Regions from separate parts of the Paenibacillus sp. cl6col genome, predicted to be linked through region 2. Evidence: predicted binding sites of a transcription regulator. Region 2 holds the regulator's gene; the other holds the start of a gene.

Region 1 (7,623 bases), 190 kb from region 2:
AAGCGTTTCACGACTTCGTCGTAGTCCAATACGTCGCTTGTGATTGGAGGAAGCTCAGGTCCTACTTGCAAGCCAAGCTTCTCGTCTTTACCGCCGTTGATTGCGTACAGCAAGCATTTCGCCAAGTTGGCGCGAGCGCCGAAGAACTGCATTTGCTTACCGATACGCATTGCGGATACGCAACATGCGATACCGTAGTCGTCACCATAGATTGGGCGCATCAGGTCGTCATTTTCATATTGAATGGAGCTTGTTTCAATCGATACTTTCGCACAATACTTCTTGAACGCTTCAGGAAGCTTCGTCGACCAGAGTACAGTTAAGTTAGGCTCTGGAGCAGGTCCCAAGTTGTACAAGGAATGCAAGAAACGGAAGCTGTTCTTCGTTACACGTGTTGTACCGTCAGAAGCCATACCACCGATCGATTCTGTTACCCAAGTTGGGTCACCGCTGAACAGGTCGTTGTAAGCAGGTGTGCGCAAGAATTTAACGATACGCAATTTCATAATGAAATGGTCAACCAATTCTTGAGCTTCTTGCTCTGTCAAAGTACCTTCTTGAATATCGCGTTCCACATACACATCGAGGAACGAGGATACACGACCAAGGGACATTGCTGCACCGTTCTGTTCTTTGATGGCTGCCAAGTAACCGAAGTATACCCATTGGAACGCCTCTTGTGCGTTGACAGCTGGTTTCGAAATGTCCATACCGTGCATTGCAGCCATTTCTTTCAATTCAGCGAGTGCGCGAATTTGTTCTGAAATTTCTTCACGGTCACGGATAGTAACTTCATCCATTGCATCCAGCTCAAGATTATTCAGATCGTTTTTCTTTTGTTTAATCAAGAAGTCTATACCGTACAGCGCTACACGGCGGTAGTCACCGATGATGCGGCCGCGGCCGTAAGCATCTGGCAATCCTGTGATAATACCAGCTTTACGCGCCATGCGCATGTCGGATGTATAAGCATCGAATACGCCTTGGTTGTGTGTTTTGCGAATGTCTGTGAAAATTTTGATAACATCTTCCGGCATTTCGAAGCCGTATGCTTTACAAGCATCGATCATCATCTTAATACCGCCAAATGGTTGAATCGAGCGGCGGAACGGAGCATCCGTTTGTACACCTACTACTTTTTCTTTTTCTTTATCTAAGTATCCCGGTTTGTGCGATACGATCGTTGAAGGCGTGTTAACATCAACATCCCATACACCACCGCGTTCACGTTCTTCTTTGGAGAGCTGGCTCACGATATCCCACAGATCCTTCGTATTTTGCGTTGGACCTGCCAAGAATGCTTCATCGCCCAAGTAAGGCTTGATGTGTCCGTCCAAGAAGTTCGGGACATCCACGTGTGTTTGCCATTTGCCTGCTTTTAATCCACGCCAAGGATTCATTTCATTTGTTTCTGTCATGTTCTTTTCCATCACCGACATCGTAATCCCTCCATACATGTTTGTTTTTCTGTATGTGTTGTAATCGAATTGAAAGCACACACCCAGCAAGATGTTCTCGTTCCCATTTCACATTGCTTGTGATGATTTTCACGAAAAAGGCTGCAAGGCGGTTATCTTATCTTTCGCATTCGTTCGATAGCTGCCTTTTCGTAATGCCGAGTGAGGCTATGCAGCAAGTTTTTTAGAGGCGAATTCTGAACCTTTTTCGTTCCTCCCTTGCTACGCCTTCATTGTACCTCTTTTCACACTTTCAATTATGTGATATTTATCACAATATAAGCTAGACAAATGATTTTTTTCACATAATATAATTCAAAATGTTGTAATCTCCACTGCTGCCCTGCTTTTTGCAGGTGGTTAGCACTTAATTAGCACTCGTTTACCGCATTATAAGCAATGGTTCAGAAGTTGATTATACAACAAAGACAGCGGGGAAGATCTTCCCCGCTGCCCACTGCCCTGCTATCGTATCATTCTAACTTATTCAAATCGTCCATAGAATGCGTTCCGATATACATCAGCCAACTCTGTTACGAGTGGAAGCTTCGGATTCGCTGTTGTACATTGGTCTTCAAAGGCGCGGTCTGCCAAGTAATCAACATTGGATTCGAAGTCCTTGGCATCGAAGCCAATTGCTTGGAACGATTCTGGAATACCCAGTTCGCGGTTCAATTCCCGAATTGCGTTGATAAGGCTGTTCACGCCCTCTTCCGTGGTGCGGCATGGAAGACCGAGGATGCGTGCAATTTCCGCGTAGCGCTCATCTGCTACGAAGTGGTCATATTTCGGGAACGAAGCGTACTTCGTTGGTTTCTTCGCATTGTAGCGAATGACATGCGGCATGAGAATCGCATTCGTGCGACCATGTGCAGTATGGTATTGCGCTCCCCATTTATGCGCCAAGCTGTGGTTGATGCCTAGGAACGCATTCGCGAATGCCATACCAGCAAGTGTCGATGCGTTGTGCATTTTCTCGCGCGCTTTCGGACATGCTTCATGATGGGATTTCACCAAGTTCTCGAACACGAGCTGAATGGCCTTTATTGCCAGACCATCAGTATAGTCGCTTGCCATTACCGATACATACGCTTCAATCGCGTGCGTCAAAACGTCCATTCCCGTATCAGCAACTGCCGTCTTCGGCAAGCTGTACACGAACTCTGGGTCAATAATCGCTACGTCCGGCGTCAGCTCATAATCAGCTAGCGGATATTTCGTATTGCCTTTTTCCTTATCCGTAATAACCGCGAACGAGGTTACTTCCGAACCAGTACCCGAAGTCGTTGGAATTGCGACGAACTTCGCCTTCTGGCCAAGACGTGGATACTTGAATGTACGCTTGCGGATGTCTAAGAACTTCTGCTTCAGGTTATCGAATTCAGCATCTGGATGTTCGTAGAATAGCCACATGCCCTTCGCTGCATCCATCGGCGAGCCGCCGCCCAAGGCGATAATGCAGTCTGGCTCGAAGCTGAGCATCATTTCTGTACCACGTTCCACTGTTTTCGTCGAAGGATCTGGCTCGACATCCGAGAACACTTCAATGACGACTGGGTTGCGGCGTTGACGCAAATAGTATTCCAGCTTCTCCACGTAGCCCAGCTTCACCATCATTGGGTCGGTAACAATCATGACACGGCTAATATCCGGCATCTTCGCCAAGTACTGTGTTGCACCCTTCTCGAAGTAAATCTTATTTGGCACCTTGAACCATTGCATATTCACTGTACGCTTCGCCACCCGTTTAATATTCAGCAAATTGACCGCTGTTACGTTCGAAGAAGTTGAGTTGCGGCCATACGATCCGCAGCCAAGTGTCAACGAAGGAATATTGGTGTTGTACAAGTCTCCAATCGCGCCATGAGTAGAAGGAGAGTTGACCAGAATGCGGCCTGTTTGCAGACGGTCGGCGAACTTACGAATTACCTCGTCATCATTCGAGTGGATGACCGAAGAGTGACCCATACCGCCAAATGCCACAATTTCAGCCGCGCGGTCAACGCCTTCTTCTGCGGTCTTCACCTTGTAGCAAGCAAGCACGGGGCTCAGCTTCTCTGCAGACAGTGGGAACTTCGGCCCCACACCATCCAGCTCAGCTACAAGTATTTTCGTTGTATCTGGTACTTGAAGTCCGGCCATCTCAGCAATTTTCTTTGCAGATTGGCCCACGATGTTCGGATTCACCGCACAGGTGTCTGTCTTCATTGCCATCGCTTGGAGCTTGCCGGTCTCTTCCTTATTCAAGAAGTAGCAGCCCTGTGTGGTCATCATTTTCTTCGTTTGTGCGTAAATCGGCTCTTCAATGATGACGGCTTGCTCGGATGCGCAGATCATGCCATTATCGAACGTCTTGGACAGAATCAAATCCGTTACCGCTTGATTCAGATCTGCCGTCTTCTCGATGAAGCACGGCACGTTACCTGGGCCAACGCCTAAGGCAGGCTTGCCGCAGCTATAAGCGGAGCGAACCATACCAGCACCGCCTGTCGCCAGGATTAGCGCCACATCAGGGTGGTTCATCAAGCCGTTAGTCGCATCCATCGACGGATACTCAATCCATTGGATACAATGCTCAGGAGCACCATATTTCACTGCTGCCTCATGCAGGATGCGAGCTGCTTCCGCACTGCATTTCTGAGCGGATGGATGGAAGCCGAAAATAATCGGGTTGCGTGTCTTTATCGCGATGAGCGCCTTGAACATGGTTGTTGAAGTTGGGTTCGTTACCGGCGTAATCCCCATGACAATTCCAACCGGTTCCGCAATCTTCATATAAGCACCCTGCGGATTGTCCTCGATGACACCTACCGTTTTGTCATACTTGATATAGTTGTGGATATATTCAGTTGCGAAAATGTTTTTCGTAATTTTATCTTCATACACACCGCGGCCCGTTTCTTCAACAGCCATCTTGGCAAGCATCATATGCTTATCCAAGCCAGCGAGTGCCATTTGCTGTACGATCTTGTCTATCTGCTCTTGGTTCATGTCCATAAATGCTTCCTGCGCCTTATTCGCGCGGTCAATCAGTTGCTGAATGTGCTTCGTAACATCGACTTGCTCCGTTTTTTTCTCTACAGTTGGTTTCGTTTCTTGTTTTGTCGCCATTCTCTCCGCCTCCATTCATGGATACCTTGCAATGAACCTAAGAAAGGGTTTCTCTATACGGTGTGTCTGCTGTTCTGTTACGGTCCTTTTCTGAGGTTCGTGTTGGTTACAATTGTTTGTGAATCATTTCACACTTTCATTGTATCCATCTTTCGCGTGTTAGTATGTGATTAATTTCACAACTCTGATTGATTTTGCTTATTTTTTTATTTCTCCCCGATTTTATTTGATTGGCGTGATATTAATCACTCGATTTAACCAAACTGTAAATAATTTTAATCGTAAATAAATTGACAACTGCGTGCGGAACATCCATGATAGTAATACGTATTCATATAGTGAAACTTGTCACATGGAATTCTTTGGGTCAAAATTACTAAAATTTGAAATATGTAAATTGGAGGGGAACAGAGTGACTAACATCACCGACAAATTTGGAGAGCCCTGCAATACCTCTTGTTTCTCAGAACAGAATGTAGAACGATTAATCAATATCGGTAAAGAACGTACCTATCCTGACAGCTCTCATCTCTTCTGGGAAGGAGATCTATCTGATAAGCTGTTCCTCCTGAAGAGCGGACGTGTAAAAATCACAAAGTCTACAGATGAAGGCAAAGAGCTAATTCTGTACATGTATCAAGCTGGGGATTTAGTCGGCCAAGTTGATCCATTCCATAGTACAAAGCACACATTCACAGCGGAAGTCCTTGAAGAAGCTGAGGTATTGCTTATTGAGCAGAAGGATATTGAGATTCTCATATGCCAGCACTGCGACTTCTCGATCGATTTCATGAAGTGGATGGGGATCCATCACCGCCTGACTCAGACCAAGTTCCGCGATCTAATGATGTATGGTAAACCAGGCGCGCTATGCTCCACTCTCATCAGATTGTCCAATACTTACGGTGAAGAATTAGAAGACGGCGGTCTCCTGATCAACAAAAAAATTACACATACCGATCTATCGAATATGATCGGCGCTACTCGTGAGAGCGTCAATCGTATGTTAAGCGATCTTCGCAAACGCGATGTTATTGAATATGAGAATGGTATGATTGTCATTCGCGAATTAGAACACCTGCGGGAAGTATGTCATTGTGAAATGTGCCCGAATGAAATTTGCCGCATCTAATACAAAACGCCCTCATGCAAGCTCATGGCATGAGGGCCTTACTTCTGTTTACCTCTACAGATAGGGTACTGCTAACGGTTTCCCGATATGAATAAGGAACATGTCCATTCCATTCTACTCCCTACCCATTGTACTTTCCTCACTGATCTTCTAATGCACTTAATTGGCTGTTAGACGGAACACATGTGCAATTGGTGCCTTATCCCCTACTTCATGTGCGGGCAGCTTTACATGCAATCCTGCTTCGTCAGAGTGGAATTGAAGCTTCTCATCCGCCCCTACCAAATGAATAGCCGTTACCTTGTCTGTATACGGAAGAATGATGTTATCGTTAACATTAGTATCTTCAGAAGGATATAAATACGTACAATATACCGTATCGTCCTTACGTGTAAAGGCGCAGCGCTGTGTAAAGTAAGGAGCGCAGATGCGCGTTCCATAGACAGCTTCCCCATAGGTGCCCATCCACGCGCCAAGTTCCTTGATGCGAGCAATCGCCCCTTCAGGAATCCGGCCATCCGGCTGTGGCCCAACATTTAGAGCCAGATTTCCTCCCTTGGCGACTACCTCCATCAGAATATGAACAAGCTGCCGGGTTGTCTTGTACTTGTCCTCAAAACGGAAGGAGAAGGATGTTCCCATTGTAATGCAGCTTTCCCATGGTACATTCATCGCATCACTTGGAATCCTCTGTTCCGGCGTAATAATGTTCTCATATGGCCCTCCAACCGTACGGTCGGCAGATAGCAGCCATGGCTGCTTCTCTCTAGCTTTCTCCACGACTTCTCCGAGACGGATATCCTGAGATACACGGCTCTCCTTGCATACCCAGCCAGCATCCAACCACAATACATCGATACGTCCGTAGTCTGTTAACAGCTCCATGATCTGTTCATGAGTAAACTGAACGAACTGCTCCCACAATTCAGGATACTCCTGCGGATTATAGGACGGGCCCCGCCACGTTGGGTTGCTTCGCTCCATCCCTGGTGCCCAATAGGTAGGTGTATGCCAGTCTGCCTTAGAGAAATAGGCTGCAATCGCCAATCCTCTGTCACGGAAAGCATCAAAAAGATGCCTGCATACATCTGCGTACTTATGGGTATGGAATGGCGTCTGTGCACCTGTTATCCGATAGTCCGTTGTTTTGGTGTCCCACATGCAAAAACCATCATGATGCTTCGTGGTAAAAATCAAATACTTGAAGCCGCCTTCAACAGCAAGATCCGCCCATAATTCCGGCTGGAAGCGCAGCGGATTAAATGTCTTATTTAGATCGAAGTATTGCTGCTTCAGCTCTTCGGCATCATAATCCCAATCCACACTATCTCGCGACCACTCTTCATCGACATCACTAAGCGCCCACGACTCTACGATACCGAGCTGGGAATAGGTTCCCCAATGCATCATTAAGCCCAGCTTCTGATCCTTGAACCATTCCAGCTGTTCGAGCAATTCAGGGCGATCTGGCTTCACCCATTCGTCTTCCCCACTGAAGTTATGTACCCCTTGCTGAACGATCTGCTCATCCTCACGTTGTTCTGCCTGTTGCTGAATGGTTTCACTCATCTCGCTTATCCTCCTCTGTCTGTTCATTGATGAAATAGAACCATTGTACTAACAAAAATATCTATTTCTAGTTAACCAGAAACCGCTCTCAATCTGCAATACAAAAACAAGGACACAAGAAAATTACGGGGAAAATGAATAAACGAGCGGAAAATTCTATAAATGGTGTCTTTGTCAAGGATCGTGCACATCATGCATCTCAACGCAAAAAAGCCCCCAACATGTGACGCGCGTCCCGCGCTCACATTGAGGACTGTATGGATATGCATCCTTTATGGAGTGATGATAAATTCAATCTGGTCATCTGGCTGCAGAACAAGCTTCCGTCCCTCGACCACCGTCATCTTCTTCCCA
Region 2 (7,623 bases):
CAAAGTGATTGTTAGCACACACACAATCAATCTGCAAGAACAACTGAGACAGCGTGATTTGCCGCTCTTGGAGAAGATTGTGCCGGTTCCATTTAAGGCATCCGTATTAAAAGGCCGCAGTCACTATTTGTGTTTGAGAAAATTTGAACATAAAATAAGTAATAGAGAGTATGTACATGCACGCGATGATAGTTTGACAGCTGCCCAAATGTTGGTGTGGCTCAGTCAGACGGAGCATGGAGATGACGAAGAACTGCATTTCGTTCATAAGGGTGCAGACTTCTGGGATACCGTTGCCAGTGATAGTGATTCCTGTCTGAATCGCGCATGTCCTTGGTTCCGTCGGTGCTTCTACCACCGGGCGAAGAATGATGCGAATTTATCGGACATTATTATAACGAATCATTCCCTATTGTTTACGGACGTGATTGCGGAGCATCGTTTGCTCCCCGCATACGAGCAGCTTGTCGTAGACGAAGCACATCACTTCGAAGAAACGGCAGGCAAACATTTAGGCATTCACTTGCAATATTTTTCACTCATTCATCCGCTGACCCAATTGTTCAAAGACAGCAAGAATGGTGCGCTTGTATTGCTGCAGCTGCGTCTTCGCTTGTCAGGCAATGAAAAAGCGCTCGTATGGGCTGAAGGGATCGAGAAGCTGTTAACACAGCTTGTCGATGTTAAGGATCAATGGGATCGGCTGCATGAGCTACTCTATCAAATGCTTCCTTCCATGAATGAAGCGGGGCAGGCGGAAGGCGGGCAAGCTGTTCTCCGGCTGCCATCTGGCAATCGTCCTGATGGATGGAGCTCCGTATCGGAGCTCGAAGGCGATATTCACACGCGTTTAAGTGATATTGTTCGTTCGGGGGAGAAGCTCGTCAATGAATGGAAGGATTATGATGATGATGAAGTGCAGGGCGTCACGGCTGATGTGACAGGTTTATTCAAGGACATAGGGCAGCTTCGCGATGAATTCCGTGAATTTATGCAAGGCAAGGATGCGGATACCGTCTACTGGATGGAAGGCAATCTCCAATACAAGCATAAATCAATGCAAATGTATGCGGTCCCTGTCGATGTAAGCGAAGCGCTGAAGCGATACTTCTTCGAGCCGAAGAAGAGCGTAATCTTAACTTCGGCTACATTGTCCGTTGATAAATCATTCCAATTCGTAGCTGAACAGCTTGGCTTGAAGGATGCGCAGCGGGATGGCCGTCTAAATACGGTCATACTTCCGTCGCCGTTCAACTACCGGGAACAAGCACTTGTTGTCATCCCGCGTGACTTCCCTAGTGTGAAGGGAGCATCAGATGCCAAGTTTAACTCGACGCTGATGCAGTCCTTGGCTGATGTAGCCAAGGTAACAGAAGGACGTATGCTTGTCTTATTCACGTCATACCGCATGCTGCGGGATGTGTATGAACCGCTGAAGGAGGCGCTTAGCCTGCATGGCATTCAAGTGCTGGGACAAGGGATTGACAGCGGCAACCGAAGCAAGCTGACACGCCGATTCCGAGATCAGCCGAATTCAGTCCTGCTAGGAACGAGCAGCTTCTGGGAAGGCGTTGATATTCCAGGAGATGCGTTGACATGTCTTGCGATTGTACGGCTGCCATTCCAGCCACCGAATCATCCACTCGTGGAAGCGAAGTGCGATCGGCTGAAGCGGATGAATCAGAATCCATTCCGCAAATATTCCGTCCCACAGGCTGTAATTCGCTTCAAGCAAGGATTCGGCCGCCTTGTGCGTACGACGCAGGATAAGGGAATTGTCATCATTTATGACACTCGTGTAATAGAGACAAGCTACGGCAAACATTTTCTTTACTCGCTGCCTGGCCCAAAAATGGAGCATATGGCAACAGAACAACTTGTACCACGTATTGATACGTGGCTAGACCATAATCAAAGAGGCATTGGAGAGCGATGAGAGGGGCTTGTTAGAATGAAAGCACTAAAGATATCAGAAGCTGTCGTTCGGCGATTACCCGTGTATTTACGCCATCTATTGGAATTGAAGCAGCGAGAAGTGCTCACAGTTTCTTCTCAAGATTTGGGACAGAAGCTGAACTTGAATCCTGCGCAAATTCGGAAGGATCTAGCGTATTTCGGCGACTTCGGCCGCAAGGGCATTGGGTATGATGTATCGTATTTGATTCAACAAATCAGACATATTTTGAAACTGGATCAAGTTATCCATGTTGGATTGGTCGGTGCAGGTAAATTAGGTCACGCACTCTGTAACTACACCGTATACTTGAAAGATAATATGAAGATCGTTGCAGTGTTCGATGCACAGGAATCCAAAATCAATACCGAGATAAATAACCTGAAAGTTCAGCCGATGTCTGACCTAATTACGACGGTACGCGAGAAGCAAATCCGTATCGGGATTATCACGGTTCCTGCTACAGAAGCTCAGTATGTAGCTGATCAATTTGTAGAGGCGGGAGTAGAAGCGATCTTGAACTTTGCGCCTGTCATTTTGAGGGTTCCTTCGAATATCCGTGTGCATACTGCCGATTTTACAACGGATTTGTTCAGTTTGGCCTATTATTTATCTGATAATGGAAAGGAAGTACCCGCCGAATGACACACCGAATCATTATTAAAAATGGCATGTTCGCCGATTTGTCTCCAACTGCGAAGCAGTCCTCATTCCATGGGTTCATGGTTGTTGAGAATGATCGCATCGTTCATATTGGATCGGAGCTGCCTGAGCAATATGCAGCAGCTGATGCTGAAATCATCGATGGCAAAGGTCTATTTTTCATTCCAGGCCTTGTTAATACACACGGGCATGCTGCAATGTCTCTGCTTCGTGGGTATGGGGATGACTTGGCGCTTCAGACATGGCTGCAGGAGAAAATGTGGCCAATGGAAGGCAAGTTCACGGCCAATGATGTCTATTGGGGAACAGCTCTGTCTGTGATCGAAATGCTGAAGGGCGGTACAACAACCTTCGTAGATATGTATGACTACATGGACGAAGTAGCGAAGGTATGTGAGCAATCCGGTATCCGTGCATCGCTTATGCGCGGTGCGATTGGCTTATGCCCAGAGGATGTACAGCGCGAGAAGCTGAATGAGGCGATTCAATTCGCGAAGGATTGGAATGGGAAGGCAGATGGCCGCATTCGTACGATTATGGCGCCGCATGCTCCGTATACTTGTCCTCCAGCCTTTATTGAGAGCTTCGTACAGGCTGCTCATGATCTGGATTTGCCATTGCACACGCATATGTCAGAGACAAAGGCAGAAGTTGAACAGAATGTGAAGGATTATGGACTGCGTCCGGTTGCGCATTTGGAGAAGCTCGGATTCTTCTCCCGTCCTTCCTTCGTTGCGCATGCTGTTCATTTGACGGACGAAGAGATTGAGACGCTTGCGAAGTATCAAGTTGCGGTGTCCCACAATCCAGGAAGCAACCTTAAGCTGGCGAGCGGTGTCGCTCGTGTTCCTGAGATGCTGCGTGCGGGTGTTGTTGTATCCTTGGGTACGGATGGTGCAGCAAGCAACAACAATCTGGATATGTTCGAAGAAATTCGCCTTACGGCCTTGATTCATAAAGGGGTGTCCGGCGATCCAACTGCGGTTCCTGCTGCAGAGGCGCTGCGCATGGGTACGATCTATGGCGCGCAGACCATTCGTCTTGACGATATTGGAGCGCTTGAAGTAGGCATGAAGGCTGACTTCGTTGCGGTAGATATTGATCAGCCTCATTTCCTGCCACATACCGACTTGGTATCCCACATGGTATATTCAGCGTCTGCGAAAGATGTCAAGCATGTATGGGTTGACGGCAAGCAGGTTGTGAAGAATGGGGAATGTTTGACGATGGATGAAGAACGAATCCTTCGCGAGGCGCAGCAATGCTTTGATGGCTTGCTGGCAAGATAGGCAGGAGGAGAATTCATGCAGAGAAGACGCGTACGCCGGAGGTCGCATTGGAAGTGGTTGATTCCGGTACTCGTTCTCTTATTTCTAGTCGGATTGTTCTTCGCCACTTATCAGTATGTGCAATACATCAATAAGGACGAACGGGTCAAGGAAGCGGAAATAATAAAGCGGGCGAATGAAGCAGTGAAGCTCGTAAATGTGACAGAAGTGGAGAAGGGTGTATGGGATCAAGTCGTATACATGGTGCGGGGAACTGACGAACATGGTAAGGAGCAGACCGTGTGGGTACTCCCTGATAAGGTAACTCCTATGGCGGAATCAACCTCTAAAGAGACGATTCAAGCCCAGATAGAAGCCCAATATCCGGATGCGGATGTAATCCGCATTACGCCAGCATTTAAGGATGATCAATATGTATGGCAGGCATTGGTCAAACGCAAGGATGAACAAGGGGTTGTTCATTACTTCTATCATTTCTATTCATTTGCGAATGGTTCCTCAATAGGGGATGTCTATACGCTGCCTAATAAATAACGTATTCAATGTTAGCCAATAACGAGTAATAGGCGATTTTGCAGCGCTGCTGCTTTGCATATGACGTACATATTGTACGCTATGCGAAGCAGCAGCGCTTTTTGTATTGTAGCAGCTCCATTTCGATGGCAATCATGGTACACATTACATCCATAGTTGAAGTAACATATGTGATATACTCTTGATATATCAGAAAGAGATTACTAGGGGTATTGATATATATATTTGCAACAGGAGGTTTCAGCATGGCGAAAAAGATTCGAATCATGCCTACTTTGCTCATTATGGTCACGACAGCTGTTGCACTATTTGGAGGTTGGACACTGTATGAACGTAATTTCGTGAAGCAGCCTGTGGAACGAGTATTGAAGCAGCATGCTGAAATTACGCAGTATGATGTTCAATGGTATCCTGATGCGCTGCAAGTGAAGCTGAAGAGCAAGGATGGCACCAATATTAGCACCCTGATTGAAAGAGTGTCGGACGAGCTGCAACAGAATTCGAGCGGGAAAAAAGTACAATTGGAATACTTGAATGATGAGAGCACGCCGCTTATCGATAAGTTATGGTCACGTGCAATGTTCGACATTGCAGATGCAATGGTACATCAGAAATACAGCGATATTCCTGTTAGGTTGAAGGAACTGCAGCAGCAAAATCCAGGTATTCAGATCCAAACGGAAATGGATTCACGATATGTGTATATTCAACTCAAGGATGAGAAAGGAAGCAAGACCGTATTGCTTCCTTTGCAAGCATCGCCTGTGGGGGTATGGCCTAATGAAAAAGCAACGGAAATCCGTTCGTAGTTGGGAATTGGCATTAGGGATCGTAATCCCAGCGATATTATTTGTCAGTTATCTTGGAGTTAATATATGGCCGGTCATCGCGGCAGTTGCCGCGATCAGTGCTCTTCTGCTGTTTGTAAATCGCAGAGGACAAGCTGGCTTGGCGCGTTCGTCAGGGCGTGTGAAGTCAGGCAATAATCAGATTAGTGAAATGAGCTTCGAGCGTATTGGCGGGCAGGATAGAGCCAAGAATGAATTGATTGAAGCTCTTGATTTTCTGGTACGGCCAGATGACATTCGTAAATTCGGTATTCGTCCTATGAAAGGGATATTGTTAACAGGCCCCCCAGGGACGGGGAAAACATTAATGGCGAAAGCATCTGCTCATTATGCAGACGCGATATTTATTGGTGTGTCAGGCAGTGAGTTTGTTGAGATGTATGTCGGTGTCGGAGCGGGACGTGTACGAGAGCTGTTCAAGGAAGCAAGACAGCGTGCAGAGAAAGAGAAAAAACAAAATGCAGTTATCTTCATTGATGAAATTGATGTGATCGGCGGCAAGCGTGAAGGTGGGCAACAAAAAGAGTATGATCAAACGCTCAACCAGCTGTTGACGGAGATGGATGGACTGTACGCAGATGAGTCACCGCGTATTCTGGTAATGGCCGCCACAAACCGTAAAGAGATGCTGGACAGTGCATTGCTGCGCCCAGGCCGTTTTGATCGTCATATCCAAGTAGATATGCCGGATAAGAAGGGACGCAAGCATATTTTGGAGCTGCATGCTACGAATAAGCCACTGGCGGAAGAAGTAAGTCTGGAGCAAATCGCAGAAGAAACGTTCGGCTTCTCAGGCGCTCAATTAGAGAGCGTCCTGAATGAGGCGGCTATTTATGCAATGCGTCAGGAGCAAGAGGCGATTACGATGGAGCATCTCTCGCTTGCGATTGATAAGACGTTAATGGGAGAGAAGAGTGATCGAGAGACGAATGAGGAAGAACGACGCCGGGTGGCGATTCATGAACTTGGACATGCGATAGCCGCAGAGCTTGTCCGACCGGGAAGCGTATCTCAAGTTGCGTTAAGCCCTCGCGGCCAAGCATTAGGCTATGTTCGACATCAACCACAGGGAGATCGCTACCTGTATACAAAGCCATTTCTTGAGGAGCAAATCATCATTGCGCTGGGCGGATCGGTAGCAGAGGAGTTGTTCTACGGCAACCGTAGTACGGGCTCACAGGGGGACTTCGATCAAGCACTCAACATTGTAGAGACGATGGTGAATGCAGGATTGACGGATCTCGGCATTGTACGTTTGAAACATCTCTCACCAGATGTCTTGACAAAAGAAACGCAGACGATTATGGTAGATTTGACCTATCGAACGCGTGAATTGTTGGAACAGCACCGAGATGCTTTTGAGCGATGTTTGCAGCGTCTGTTGGAAGAGGAATTGGTGAACGGAGATACGTTCCGGTGTCTGTTATGTGACAAGAAACAATTACCAGCGTGATTTCACGCTGGTTTTTCTTTTTTGCTCTCATATTCATGATAAGATAAGGTGAGGTACCTATGCACTGATAACGAAACCATCATCTCGGGTACACTATGCAGAGCATAGCAACAAGAAAGGTGGAAGAAACCATGTTTTTCAAAAAGATCGGCGTCATCGGCGGCGGTACAATGGGCCAAGGCATTGCAGAAATGCTTGCTGTCAAAGGCTTGGACGTGCTGTTGGTGGAGCAATCGCCGGAGAAGCTGGACCACGCGTATGAAATGATTGAAACGAGCCTGGATAAGCAGCTTGAAAAATGGGCAATCACACAGGCCGAAAAAAAATTAATTCTTTCGCGCATACATAAAGTGACGCATCTGGCGGAACTAAGTGCATGCGATATGGTAATTGAAACAATATCTGAAGATCTGGAAGCGAAGAAATTGGTCTTCGCTGAACTGGATCGCGTATGTCCAAGCAGCATTATCTTGGCGAGCAACACATCAACACTGTCCTTGACAGAAATGGCAAGCTCAACGAAGTATCCTGAGCGTGTTATTGGCATGCACTTTATTCATCCGGTCTCCAAAGTCGATCTCGTGGAAATTATCCGCGGGTTGAAAACTTCTGACACTACTTTCAATGAAACAAAACGTTTCGTTGAAGAAGTTGTGCAAAAGAAAGGCATCATGGTATATGAGTCGCCAGGCTTTGTGACTTCACGCATGATCTGCCTTCTTATCAATGAGGCATTGCATGAATTGCAAGAAGGCGTCGCTTCTGCAGAAGATATCGACAGCGCGATGAGAATCGGATATAATTTCCAATACGGGCCGCTTGAAATGGCTGACCGTTTCGGCTTGGATTCCATACTTGCAGCGTTGGAGCGTATGTTCCGCG

What was found. The regulator Rex, encoded in region 2, represses fermentation and respiration genes when NADH is low (regulators of the CRP and FNR family bind a similar motif). The targets are predictions, from matches to a motif close to TTGTGAAATATTTCACAA.
Region 1: adhE (bifunctional acetaldehyde-CoA/alcohol dehydrogenase) is a predicted target of Rex. The motif match lies at 4,685-4,702, and genes of this name have one in related genera.

Annotation. Positions count from the first base shown of each region.
Region 1 is NZ_FNAZ01000002.1:153,220-160,842, reverse strand. It holds gene pflB (formate C-acetyltransferase) at 1-1,439, opposite strand, end outside; gene adhE (bifunctional acetaldehyde-CoA/alcohol dehydrogenase) at 1,941-4,568, opposite strand; gene BLS15_RS04800 (Crp/Fnr family transcriptional regulator) at 4,981-5,700, shown strand; gene BLS15_RS04795 (alpha-L-fucosidase) at 5,860-7,269, opposite strand; gene BLS15_RS04790 (hypothetical protein) at 7,542-7,623, opposite strand, start outside.
Region 2 is NZ_FNAZ01000002.1:341,349-348,971, forward strand. It holds gene dinG (ATP-dependent DNA helicase DinG) at 1-1,936, shown strand, start outside; gene BLS15_RS05745 (redox-sensing transcriptional repressor Rex) at 1,952-2,599, shown strand; gene BLS15_RS05750 (amidohydrolase) at 2,596-3,906, shown strand; gene BLS15_RS05755 (hypothetical protein) at 3,922-4,440, shown strand; gene BLS15_RS05760 (quinolinate synthase) at 4,686-5,249, shown strand; gene BLS15_RS05765 (AAA family ATPase) at 5,221-6,741, shown strand; gene BLS15_RS05770 (3-hydroxyacyl-CoA dehydrogenase family protein) at 6,873-7,623, shown strand, end outside.